3 regions of the Pantoea phytobeneficialis genome follow, and region 1 is predicted to be linked to each of the others. Evidence: predicted binding sites of a transcription regulator. Region 1 holds the regulator's gene; each other region holds the start of a gene.
What was found. The regulator sigma-54, encoded in region 1, starts transcription at its own class of promoters, with help from an activator protein. The targets are predictions, from matches to a motif close to GTTGGCACANNTTTCGCTNT.
Positions count from the first base shown of each region.

Region 2: the regulator sigma-54 is predicted to act here: its motif matches at 1,407-1,426, upstream of CTZ24_RS04120 (gamma-glutamyltransferase family protein).
Region 3: the regulator sigma-54 is predicted to act here: its motif matches at 2,076-2,095, upstream of glnA (glutamate--ammonia ligase).

Region 1 is NZ_CP024636.1:541,096-545,325, reverse strand. It holds gene lptC (LPS export ABC transporter periplasmic protein LptC) at 1-486, shown strand, start outside; gene lptA (lipopolysaccharide ABC transporter substrate-binding protein LptA) at 455-1,009, shown strand; gene lptB (LPS export ABC transporter ATP-binding protein) at 1,015-1,740, shown strand; gene rpoN (RNA polymerase factor sigma-54) at 1,789-3,222, shown strand; gene hpf (ribosome hibernation promoting factor) at 3,244-3,531, shown strand; gene ptsN (PTS IIA-like nitrogen regulatory protein PtsN) at 3,706-4,188, shown strand.
Region 2 is NZ_CP024636.1:924,906-929,135, reverse strand. It holds gene CTZ24_RS04130 (transporter substrate-binding domain-containing protein) at 1-306, opposite strand, end outside; gene hpxU (MurR/RpiR family transcriptional regulator HpxU) at 499-1,338, opposite strand; gene CTZ24_RS04120 (gamma-glutamyltransferase family protein) at 1,459-3,045, shown strand; gene hpxX (oxalurate catabolism protein HpxX) at 3,055-3,240, shown strand; gene CTZ24_RS04110 (AtzE family amidohydrolase) at 3,237-4,230, shown strand, end outside.
Region 3 is NZ_CP024636.1:4,280,557-4,284,786, reverse strand. It holds gene glnL (nitrogen regulation protein NR(II)) at 1-259, opposite strand, end outside; gene glnA (glutamate--ammonia ligase) at 520-1,929, opposite strand; gene typA (ribosome-dependent GTPase TypA) at 2,374-4,194, shown strand.

The DNA of each region.
Region 1 (4,230 bases):
GCGCCGGTTACCACCAACGACCAGGAGCCGACTTACACCAGTTCGACTTCTCACACCGTGGTGTACAATCCAGACGGTGCGCTGGCCTACAAACTGATTTCGGATAAAGTGACCTACTTTGCTGCCGATGAACTGAGCTGGTTCGATAATCCGGTGATGACCACTTACGACGTGAATAAAATTCCGACCTGGTCTGTGCGCGCCGATAAGGCAAAGCTCACCAAAGATCGTATGCTTTATCTTTACGGCCACGTTGAAGTGAACACCCTGACGCAGGATTCGGAGCTGGAACGCATTAAAACCGATAATGCGGTGGTCAATCTCGTCACCCAGGATGTTACCTCAGACGATCAGGTCACCCTTTATGGCCGCAGTTTTAACTCTACTGGCATGAAGATGCGCGGCAACTTACGGACGAAAAATGCCCAGTTGATTGAAAAGGTCAAATCCTCCTATGAAATCCAAAATGAAAAACAACAGCCTTAAATTACTGCTGGTCAGCGCCCTGTTAGCCACCAGCTTGCCCGCTCTGGCATTAACCGGGGATTCTGACAAACCCGTGAATATCGATTCAGAGAATCAGTCGCTGGATCTGCAAGGCAATGTCGCTACCTTTACCGGCAACGTCATCGTGACTCAGGGATCGATCAAGATCACCGCCGACAAAGTCGTCGTCACTCGCCCGGGTGGTGACAGCAAAAAAACCATCGTTGATGCCTGGGGCAACCCGGCAACCTTTTATCAGATGCAGGACAACGGTAAGCCGGTACAGGGTCATGCGGCCAAATTGCACTATGAACTGGCGAATGACTTTGTTGAGCTGACGGGTAACGCCTACATTGAACAGTTGGATAGCAATATCAAAGGCGATCGCATCACCTATCTGGTGAAAGAACAGAAAATGCAGGCCTACAGTCAGGGCCAGAGCAAACGCGTGACCACCGTGCTGGTGCCGTCGCAGTTGCAGGACAAAAACGGTTCATCCCAGAGCCAAAAGAAGAGTAACTAATTTCTATGGCCACACTGATCGCTGAAAACCTGGCGAAAGCCTACAAAGGCCGCCGCGTGGTAGAAGACGTTAGCCTGCAAGTTAAATCCGGCGAAATTGTCGGATTGCTTGGCCCCAACGGGGCCGGTAAAACCACCACCTTCTACATGGTGGTCGGAATTGTGCCGCGCGATGCCGGTCGTATTGTGATTGATGATGAAGACATCAGCATTCTGCCGCTGCATGCGCGTGCCCGTCGCGGCATTGGTTATCTGCCGCAGGAAGCCTCGATTTTCCGTCGCCTCAGCGTTTACGACAACCTGATGGCCGTATTGCAGATCCGTGACGATCTCAGCGAAGAGCAGCGTCAGGATCGAGCCAACGAACTGATGGAAGAGTTCCACATCGAACACCTGCGTGACAGCATGGGCCAGGCACTCTCCGGCGGTGAACGCCGTCGTGTCGAGATTGCCCGCGCGCTGGCTGCCAATCCTAAGTTTATCCTGCTGGATGAACCATTTGCCGGTGTTGACCCGATTTCCGTCATTGATATCAAGAAGATCATTGAACATCTGCGCGACAGTGGGTTGGGTGTGCTGATTACCGACCACAACGTACGCGAAACCCTTGCCGTTTGTGAACGCGCTTACATCGTCAGCCAGGGGCATCTGATTGCTCACGGCACACCCGATGAAATACTTGCAGATGAGCAGGTTAAGCGTGTTTATTTGGGCGAAGAGTTCAGACTCTGATAAGGTGTCGGAACCTCCGACGTTTGCTTAGGAAATTCAATCCGGATTATGAAGCAAGGTTTGCAACTCAGGCTCAGCCAACAGCTGGCGATGACACCCCAGTTGCAGCAGGCAATTCGCTTGCTGCAACTCTCTACGCTTGAACTCCAGCAGGAATTACAACTGGCGCTGGAAAGCAACCCATTGCTCGAACAATCAGAACTCCATGAAGAAGTAGACGCACGCGAATATCAGGAAAGCGAAGCCCTCGACACCCGCGAGGCGCTGGAACAGAAGGACATGCCGGAAGAGCTGCCGCTCGATGCAACCTGGGATGAAATCTACACCGCCGGAACGCCTTCCGGTACGGGTACCGATTACCAGGATGATGAGCTGCCGGTCTATCAGGGCGAAACCACGCAGTCGTTGCAGGATTATCTGATGTGGCAGGTTGAGCTGACACCGTTCACCGATACCGACCGCGCCATTGCGACTTCGATTGTCGATGCCATTGACGACACCGGTTATCTCACCGTGACGCTCCAGGATATTTGCGACAGCATCGGTGATGAAGAACTGACGCTGGAAGAAGTGGAAGCGGTATTGAAACGCGTACAGCGTTTTGATCCGGTCGGCGTTGGCGCACGCGATTTGCGTGATTGCCTGCTGGTGCAGCTGTCCCAATATGCCGCCGATACGCCGATGCTGGCGGAAGCACGGTTGATTGTGAGCGATCATCTTGATCTGCTGGCCAATCACGATTTCCGTAGCCTGATGCGCATGACGCGTCTGAAAGAAGATGTGCTGAAAGAGGCAATGTTGCTGATTCAGTCGCTTGATCCGCGCCCAGGTCAGTCGGTCAACACCAGCGAGCCTGAGTATGTCATCCCGGATGTACTGGTACGCAAGGTCGGCACCCGCTGGACAGTTGAGCTAAATGCCGACAGCGTACCGCGTCTCAAAATTAATCAGCACTACGCTGCGATGGGCGGTGCGGCGCGTAATGACAGCGACAGCCAGTTTATCCGCAGCAATTTACAGGAAGCCAAATGGCTGATTAAGAGCCTGGAGAGCCGTAACGACACGCTGCTGAAAGTGACTCGCTGTATTGTCGAGCAGCAGCAGGCGTTTTTTGAACAGGGCGAGGAGTACATGCGTCCGATGGTGCTGGCGGATATCGCCCAGGCCGTGGATATGCATGAATCCACCATTTCCCGTGTTACCACGCAGAAGTACTTGCATAGCCCGCGTGGCATCTTTGAACTGAAATATTTTTTCTCCAGTCATGTGAATACCGAAGGTGGCGGCGAAGCCTCCTCGACGGCAATTCGTGCGTTGGTGAAAAAATTGATCTCTGCGGAAAATCCCGCAAAACCCTTGAGCGACAGCAAACTGACCTCCATGTTATCTGAACAGGGCATCATGGTGGCCCGCCGTACGGTTGCTAAGTATCGCGAGTCTTTGTCCATCCCGCCCTCGAATCAGCGCAAGCAGCTGGTTTGAATGTATTGAGAAGGAAGACCTATGCAAATAAACCTTACCGGACTGAATGTAGAGATTACCGAGCCGCTGCGCGAATTTGTAAATAGCAAATTTGCCAAACTGGAACACTATTTTGATCGGATTAATCAGGTCTATATTGTTCTGAAAGTGGAAAAGGTAACGCAGATTGCTGATGCAACACTGCATGTGAACGGCGGTGAATTGCACGCGACATCGGAAGCGGAAGACATGTACGCGGCGATTGACGGATTGATCGACAAGCTTTCCCGTCAGTTGACCAAACATAAAGATAAACTGAAAAAACACTAACCTTCACGCTTGCAGAGTACTGATAGGTTCGGTACTCAGAGCACAGAATGGGGCGGGCTGACCGCCCCGTTTTGTCATCTGCGCAAGCGCCAACAGGAGACACTGCATTTTTCCCGTGATAAGGGGTAAAGTGGGTGATCCTCGCGGCTATGTGAACTCGCAAGTGAAACGATGATGAACAACGATCTGACACTGGAATTGAGCTCGGTCCTTACGCTGGACTGCACCCGCAGCGGCGTACACTGCCAGAGTAAAAAACGTGCGCTGGAAATAATCAGCGAACTGGCAGCCAAACAGCTCAATCTGCCTCACCAGACGCTTTTCGAAGCGATCCTCACCCGTGAACGCATGGGCAGTACCGGTATTGGCAATGGTATTGCCATTCCACATGGCAAACTGGAGGAGGACACGCTGCGCGCCGTAGGCGTGTTCATTAGCCTCGATCAACCTATCGCTTTTGATGCGGTGGATAACCAGCCTGTGGACCTGCTGTTTGCGCTACTGGTGCCCGCAGACCAGTGTAAAACCCATCTGCATACATTATCGCTGGTGGCAAAACGTCTGGCAGATAAAACCGTCTGTCGCCGTCTGCGCGCTGCGCAGAGCGATGAAGAACTCTATGCCATTATCACAGAAGCGCAGGAAGACCACCCTTAAGCGACAGATACTTTTACCGGCCAATGCGCCGGTTTAAAACGG
Region 2 (4,230 bases), 380 kb from region 1:
TTTCCCCATGCTGGAGATCACCAGATCGACTTTGTCGGTTTGCAGGTAAGGCACACGGTTGGCACTGGAAACGGGCACCAGCTGCAACTTCAGTTTCATCTCTTTGGCGAGGTACTTCGCCATGTCGATGTCGTAGCCCTGCGGCTGTAAATCGGTGCCGACAGAACCGAACGGCGGGAAGTCCTGCGGCACGGCAATGCGGATCACGCCGCGTTTCTGGATGTCCTGCAACTGATCGGCCATTGCGCTACCAACCTGCGCCATCATCAGAGCAGCGCCCGCTACCGCCATTAAAACTTTTTTCATTATGCACCCCGGTGAGTTTATGTGAAACAAAAGATTCTTGATGAATCGTTCTGCAACTAATGTGCCAACCGAAACAAAAAGAACACTTCCACGTAAAATCAGGGTTTCTGCATTATCAGACGAAAAAAAACGGGCGCATTGCCCGTCTGTGATTCTGATCAAAAAAGGTGCAAAGCACCAAAAAGGTGCCCTTTAACGGTGTTCCAGCTCATCCAGATGCTGATAAAGGTCGGCAATCTGGTGAATTCGCTGACGCCCCTCTGACAACATTTCATGCAGCAACGCATTGGCCAGCAGGTTAATCAGACTCATGGCAGAAGCGTAGCTATCGAAGGCGGAGACGCTGTCGAGCGGCGCACACAACTGCCAACGCGCCAGGGTGAGGATGCCCTGCGCCTGGGGTTCGCACAGCGCCAGTACCGGAATGTTGCTCTGCTGCAACTGCTGCATCAACGGACGGATAATGCGTGGACGGCGACGAAATGCCATCACCACCACCACATCATCAGGGGTGATATCCACCAGCTCCTCACCCAGCGTCTGACCCGGTTGCGGCAGCACATGGACCTGAGGACGGGCCTGCATCAGCTGTTGGCGCAGGTGCAGCGCTACCGGATAGGCGTTACGCATACCAATGATAAACAAGCGTTTTGCCTGTGCCAGCGCCTGAATCACCTCACCAAATTGCTGCGGGTCGATGCCGTTGACCCACTGCGTCAGGTTCGCCATCTCCTGCTTATAATGGCGCGACAGCAGCGTGTTGCCCTGCACAGCATCACGGTTGTCGGTCAACGGCATGCCACTCTGGCGCAGCGTGCGCAATTCATCGCGCATGTCTTTATATTTTTCGTAACCGAGGCGCTTAAACAGCCGGCTCACCGTGGCTTTTGATACCCCGCTCAGCCGCGCCAGCTCGGCGCTGTTGTAGCTGATCAGGTCATCAAAATGGTCAAAGACAAAATCGGCAATGCGCTGCTCCTGCGGCGACAGTTGCGGATAGTGACTGCGGAGGCGTTCATCTAGCTGTTTCATCATTCGTCCTGTAACTTTCGTTTCATCACAAGCTAGCATAAATCGATCCACAATGGTGTCCGACCAAAACTGGAACAGCTCTTGCTATAACTTTGCCATGTACCCAAAAATGAGTTCACTATGATACAGAGCAATATGGCCCCGTTAGGTATGGCCGTAACCCCGCATCATCTCGCCAGTGAAAGTGCCTTAGCCGTGCTGCGCGAAGGTGGCAACGCCATCGAAGCTATGGTGGCGGCTGCCGCCACTGTCGCCGTGGTTTACCCGCATATGAATGGTTTAGGTGGCGATGGCTTCTGGCTGATCGTGCCTCCCGGTGGTGATCCGATCGCCATTGACGCCAGCGGTGCTGCCGGTTCACTGGCGCACTTTGATTTCTACCACGGCGCAACAAAAATTCCACACCGTGGCCCCAAAGCGGCCCTGACCGTGGCCGGTACCGTCAGCGGCTGGCAGGAGGCGCTGGCCTTCTCTGCTGAGTTGGGCAGCCCGGCACTGCCGCTGGCACGTCTGCTGCGCGATGCCATCCGCTACGCGGCCGACGGTATTCCCGTCACCGCTTCACAGGCGGCAGCGACAGCAGCGAAACGTGATGAATTACAGGATCAGCCCGGTTTTGCCGCCAACTTTTTACCCGATGGCGAAATACCTGCCGCAGGCAGCCGCTTTACCCAACCGGCGCTGGCGAACACGCTGAGTTTGTTGTGCGAACAGGGGTTAGACAGTTTTTATCGCGGTGAGCTGGCGCACCATCTGGCGCGTGAGATGTCCGCGCTGGGTATGCCGATCACGCTGGAAGATTTGCAACGCCAACAGGCACGCCGCTGCACGCCGTTGCATCTGGCCCACAGCGAAGGCGACATCTGGAACATGACCCCGCCGACCCAGGGGCTGGTATCGCTGGCGATTCTCGGCATCACCGATCGCCTCAACATGGCGGAAGCGGATGACGCGCAGACCGTGCACCGCATCGTTGAAGCCACCAAGAAAGCCTTTGGCCTGCGTGACCAACATATTACCGATCCGCGTCATATCGACATTGATGTGCAGAGCCTGCTGGATGCTGATCATCTGGCTGGCCTCGCCGCGCAGATTGATGATGCGACCGCCGCCCCCTGGGGCACCGGCAAAGGCCCCGGTGATACCGTGTGGATGGGGGTGATGGACAGCAGCGGGCTGGCAGTCTCCTTTATCCAGAGCATTTACCACGAATTCGGTAGTGGCGTGGTGCTGCCGGGTACCGGCATCACCTGGCAAAACCGCGGTGCGGCTTTCAGTTTACAGCCGGGCCACCTGTTGGCGCTGGCACCAGGCAAACAGCCCTTCCATACCCTTAACCCGGCGGCGGCACGGCTGAAAGATGGCCGCACTATGGTTTACGGTTCAATGGGTGGCGATGGTCAGCCACAGACCCAGGCGGCGATCTTTACCCGTCATGTGATTCAGGGGCTGCCGTTGCAACAGGCGGTGAGCGCACCACGCTGGCTGCTGGGCCGCACCTGGGGACAATCCTCTGACTCCCTCAAGCTGGAAGCGCGTTTCGCGCCGGAAACGGTGCAGCAATTACGCGAGCTGGGTCATGAAGTGGAGCTGTTGCCCGATTTTAGTGAGGTGGTGGGTCACGCAGGTGCCATCATCCGTCATAACAACGGCATGTTTGAAGGCGCATTTGACCCTCGCAGCAACGGCAGCGCCGCAGGTTTCTAAGGAGAAAAGATGACGACACAACCGGACTGGGCCGCCTATATCGCCCAGATGGAACAGATTCTGGCGCTGGAGCTGGATGAGGCGCGCCGCGCCGAGCTTTTAACCCAATTCAACCGTATTGCCGCGATGGCCGAACCCTTGATGGCCTTTCCACTCGACGATCGCATGGAAGTGGCGGGAGTGTATAAGCTATGAAACTTTCCACCCTCTCGATAAGCGCGCTGCAACAGGCACTGAGCAACGGTGAGATTAGCGCACGCGCCATTGCTGAGCAGACATTGACCGCGATTGAACAACATAACCCGGCGCTGAATGCCTGGACCGAAGTCACCGGTCAGCGCATGTTGAAAGAAGCGGATCAACTGGATACGCAGCGCCAGCGCGGTGAAACGCTCCCCCCGCTGGCGGGAATTCCCTATGCGGTGAAGAACCTGTTTGATGTCGCCGGGCACAGTACCCTGGCCGGTGCCAGCCTGTTCAGCGAACGTCCGGCGGCACGCGACGATGCCTGGGCAGTGAGTAAACTGCGCCAGTCAGGCGCGCTGCTCTCCGGCATGTTGAATATGGATGCTTACGCATACGGCTTCACCACCGAAAACACCCATTACGGACCCACGCACAACCCGCGCGATCTCAGCCGGGTGGCGGGCGGCTCCTCGGGCGGTTCCGCCGCTGCGGTCGCTGCCGGATTGGTGCATTTCTCCCTCGGGAGCGATACCAACGGTTCGATTCGCGTACCGGCCTCGCTGTGCGGCATTTATGGTCTGAAACCGACTTTTGGTCGCTTGTCGCGTAGCGGCAGCCATCCGTTTGTTGCCAGCCTTGACCATATCGGTCCGTTTGCCCGCTCGGTAGAAGATCTCAGCCTGGTGTACGACACCTTACAAGGTGCGGATGCCAGCGATGCGTTTCAGGCTGCCCAACCGGTGACGGCAGCCAGCCCAACCCTGACTCAAGGACTTGAAGGGCTGCGTTGTGGTGTGCTGGGCGGTTTCTTCTCTACCTGGTGTGATGATGACGCGCGAGCCGCGCTGGCTATTGCTGCCAAAGCGCTGACGGCCAGCGATGAAGTGACAATGGCGAATGCCGAGATTGCACGCTCTGCTGCCTTTATCCTGACCGCTGCCGAAGGGGGGAATCACTATCTGCCGAAACTGCGTGAGATGCCGGAACGTTTCGAACCGA
Region 3 (4,230 bases), 590 kb from region 1:
CATCCACCACTAAGGTCACTTCGCTGTCTGTAAAGCCCTGGCCGGCCTCAAGACTCTCGCGCATAACCTCAATATTCAGCGAAAAATAGCCGGTTAATTCAGGTAACGGCGTGCCAAATAATTTCCGTGAACTCTGCGCCAGTAATTGCTGTGCCGCCGGATTGGCGTAATGAATAACTAATTCATTATCAACCAGCAAAATACTGTTTATCAGGGAGTTGAGAATCTGCCCCGCATCGGGCAGCGTGCCAGTTGCCATACAGCGTTCCTCTGCACTAATTTAGTGCATTATAGCCTTTGGTTGTAAAAACCGTAATTTGAACGATGAATTCGTGGAGAAAAAAGCCCATCCGAAGATGGGCTGAAAGTTTCCACGGCAACAAAAAATCTTCAGCGTCTTTCGTGCCGCAGCCGCGTTGGCTGCTCTCACTCACTCGGGGCACTGAGCTATCTCAGCTCCCCGGGATTCATTCGGTTGCCGCCTTGCTGCAACACGAAATCCGCGGAATATTTAATTAATTACACGCTGTAGTACAGCTCGAACTCTACCGGGTGCGGAGTCATGCGAACGCGGTCGTTTTCAGACTTACGCAGTTCGATGTACGCGTCGATAGCGTCGTCGGTGAACACGCCACCACGGGTCAGGAACTCGCGGTCTTCGTTCAGGCAGTTCAGCGCTTCTTCCAGTGAACCAGCCACTTTTGGAATCTCAGCTTCTTCTTCCGGCGGCAGGTCATACAGGTTTTTGTCCATCGCATCGCCCGGGTGGATCTTGTTGATGATGCCGTCGAGGCCAGCCATCAGCAGCGCGGTGAATGCCAGGTACGGGTTAGCAGCCGGGTCCGGGAAGCGCGCTTCAATACGACGTGCTTTCGGGCTGGCAACAACCGGGATACGGATTGAAGCAGAACGGTTACGGGCAGAGTAAGCCAGCATTACCGGAGCTTCGTAGCCTGGGACCAGACGCTTGTAAGAGTTGGTGGTCGGGTTAGCCAGGGCGTTGATGGCTTTAGCGTGCTTGATGATACCGCCGATGTAGAACAGAGCAGTTTCAGACAGGCCGCCGTATTTGTCGCCAGAGAACAGGTTCACGCCGCCTTTAGACAGAGACATGTGGCAGTGCATACCTGAACCGTTGTCACCGAACATCGGCTTCGGCATGAAGGTTGCAGTTTTGCCGTAAGCGTGAGCAACGTTGTGAACAACGTATTTGTAGATCTGAATTTCGTCAGCTTTTTTGGTCATGGTGTTGAAGCGGGTTGCCACTTCGTTCTGACCAGCAGTTGCCACTTCGTGGTGATGAGCTTCAACCACCAGACCCATCTGCTCCATGGTCAGACACATAGCAGAACGGATGTCCTGAGCTGAGTCAACCGGCGGAACCGGGAAGTAACCACCTTTGATGGCCGGACGGTGACCTTTGTTGCCACCTTCGTATTCTTTACCGGTGTTCCATGCTGCTTCGATATCGTCGATAGCAACGTGTGAACCAGAAGTTGAAGAACCGAAACGGATGTCATCGAACAGGAAGAATTCCGGCTCAGGTCCGAACAGAACGGTATCAGCGATACCAGAAGAACGCAGGAAGTCTTCTGCGCGCTTGGCGATAGAACGCGGGTCGCGATCGTAGCCCTGCATGGTGCCTGGCTCAAGGATGTCACAACGGATGATCAGCGTCGGATCTTCGAAGAACGGGTCCAGAACGGCAGTGGTTGCGTCCGGCATCAGTACCATGTCTGATTCGTTAATGCCTTTCCAGCCACCGATGGAGGAGCCATCGAACATTTTGCCTTCTTCGAAGAAGTCAGCGTTAACCTGGTGAGCAGGGATAGTAACGTGCTGTTCTTTACCTTTGGTATCGGTAAAACGCAGGTCAACAAACTTAACTTCGTGCTCGTTCATCATCGAGAGAACGTGTTCAGCGGACATACTCAACTCTCCTGGAAATTGTCATTGTCGTCGTGGTGAGAGAACTTCGTTGCCTGGAATGTGTCATGGGTTCTGACATCTCCTAACCAAAGATCTCGGCAAGCTCTTCAACCGTTGTGCAACTGTCGTTTTCGCTTGAGAATACTAAAGCGAATTCTGTGCCAACTTTATTACAGCGGATAAAATCGTGCTGTGATGCGCCCTGTCGTGAGTCGATGACTGCACCAGGATGGATTTGATGCACTGAAATGGTGCCTTTGTGGCAAATAAAAGCACCATTTCAGTGCAAAATGCCATCGCAGTGCAGATTAATGCACCGCAATTGGTGCTAAAAACCAGCGCTGTAAGAAACTTTAGGCGAAATCTGTGATCATGTTCAGTCTTCCGCTTAATCCGTGTACAATAGCGCGTTATTTCTATTTCTATAATGCCTGAGGCAAAGCTGTGACCGAAAATTTGCGTAACATCGCCATCATCGCGCACGTTGACCACGGTAAGACCACCCTGGTTGATAAACTGCTGCAACAGTCCGGTACTTTTGACGCCCGTACCGAAGCGACTGAGCGCGTAATGGACTCCAACGATTTGGAGAAAGAGCGTGGAATCACCATCCTCGCGAAAAACACCGCCATCAAATGGAATGACTATCGTATCAACATCGTTGATACCCCGGGACACGCCGACTTCGGTGGTGAAGTTGAGCGCGTGATGTCCATGGTGGACTCGGTGCTGCTGGTTGTCGATGCGATGGATGGCCCGATGCCGCAAACTCGCTTCGTAACCAAAAAAGCCTTTGCTCACGGCCTGAAGCCGATTGTTGTTATCAACAAAGTTGACCGTCCTGGCGCGCGTCCGGACTGGGTGGTTGATCAGGTATTTGACCTGTTCGTTAACCTTGATGCGACTGACGAACAGCTGGACTTCCCGATCATTTACGCTTCTGCGCTGAATGGTATCGCAGGTCTGGATCACAACGACATGGCAGACGACATGACCCCGCTGTATCAGGCGATTGTTGACCGTGTTTCTCCGCCGCAGGTTGAAGTCGAAGCGCCGTTGCAGATGCAGATCTCTCAGCTGGACTACAACAACTACCTGGGTGTTATCGGTATCGGCCGCATCAAACGCGGTAAAGTGAAGCCGAACCAGCAAGTGACCATCATCGACAGCGAAGGCAAAACCCGTAACGGTAAAGTCGGTAAAGTACTGGGCCACCTCGGTCTGGAACGTATCGAAAGCGACCTGGCTGAAGCGGGCGACATCATCGCGATCACCGGTCTGGGTGAGCTGAACATCTCTGACACCATCTGTGATCCGCAGAATGTGGAAGCGCTGCCAGCCCTGAGCGTGGACGAGCCGACAGTAACCATGTTCTTCAACGTCAACACCTCACCGTTCTGCGGTAAAGAAGGTAAGTACGTGACCTCGCGCCAGATTCTGGAGCGTCTGAACAAAGAACTGGTACACAACGTTGCGCTGCGCGTTGAAGAAACCGCTGATGCTGACGCCTTCCGCGTTTCAGGTCGTGGTGAACTGCACCTGTCCGTACTGATCGAAAACATGCGTCGTGAAGGCTACGAGCTGGCGGTATCCCGTCCGAAAGTAATCTTCCGTGAGTTCGAAGGCCGTAAACAAGAGCCGTTCGAAAACGTTACCCTCGACATCGAAGAAACCCACCAGGGTTCTGTGATGATGGCGATGGGTGAGCGTAAAGGCGACATGAAAAACATGGATCCAGATGGTAAAGGCCGTGTGCGCCTTGACTACGTGATCCCAAGCCGTGGCCTGATCGGCTTCCGTAACGAATTCATGACCATGACTTCAGGTACTGGTCTGCTGTACTCCACCTTCAGCCACTACGACGACGTGCGTCCGGGCGAAGTGGGTCAGCGTCAGAACGGCGTACTGATCTCGAACGGTCAGGGTAAAGCGGTAGCCTTCGCCCTGTTCGGTTTGCAGGATCGCGGTAAGCTGTTCCTCGGCCACGGTGCAGAAGTCTATGAAGGCCAGATCATCGGTATTCACAGCCGTTCTAACGACCTGACCGTAAACTGCCTGACCGGTAAAAAACTGACCAACATGCGTGCGTCAGGTACCGACGAAGCGACCACTCTGGTTCCGCCAGTGAAAATGACGCTGGAGCAGGCTATCGAGTTCATCGATGACGACGAACTGGTAGAAGTAACTCCACAGTCAATCCGTATTCGTAAACGTCACCTGACCGAGAACGACCGTAAGCGTGCGTCTCGCGGCAGCAAAGACTAAGCGAACACATAGAGAAAGCCCCGCAATGCGGGGCTT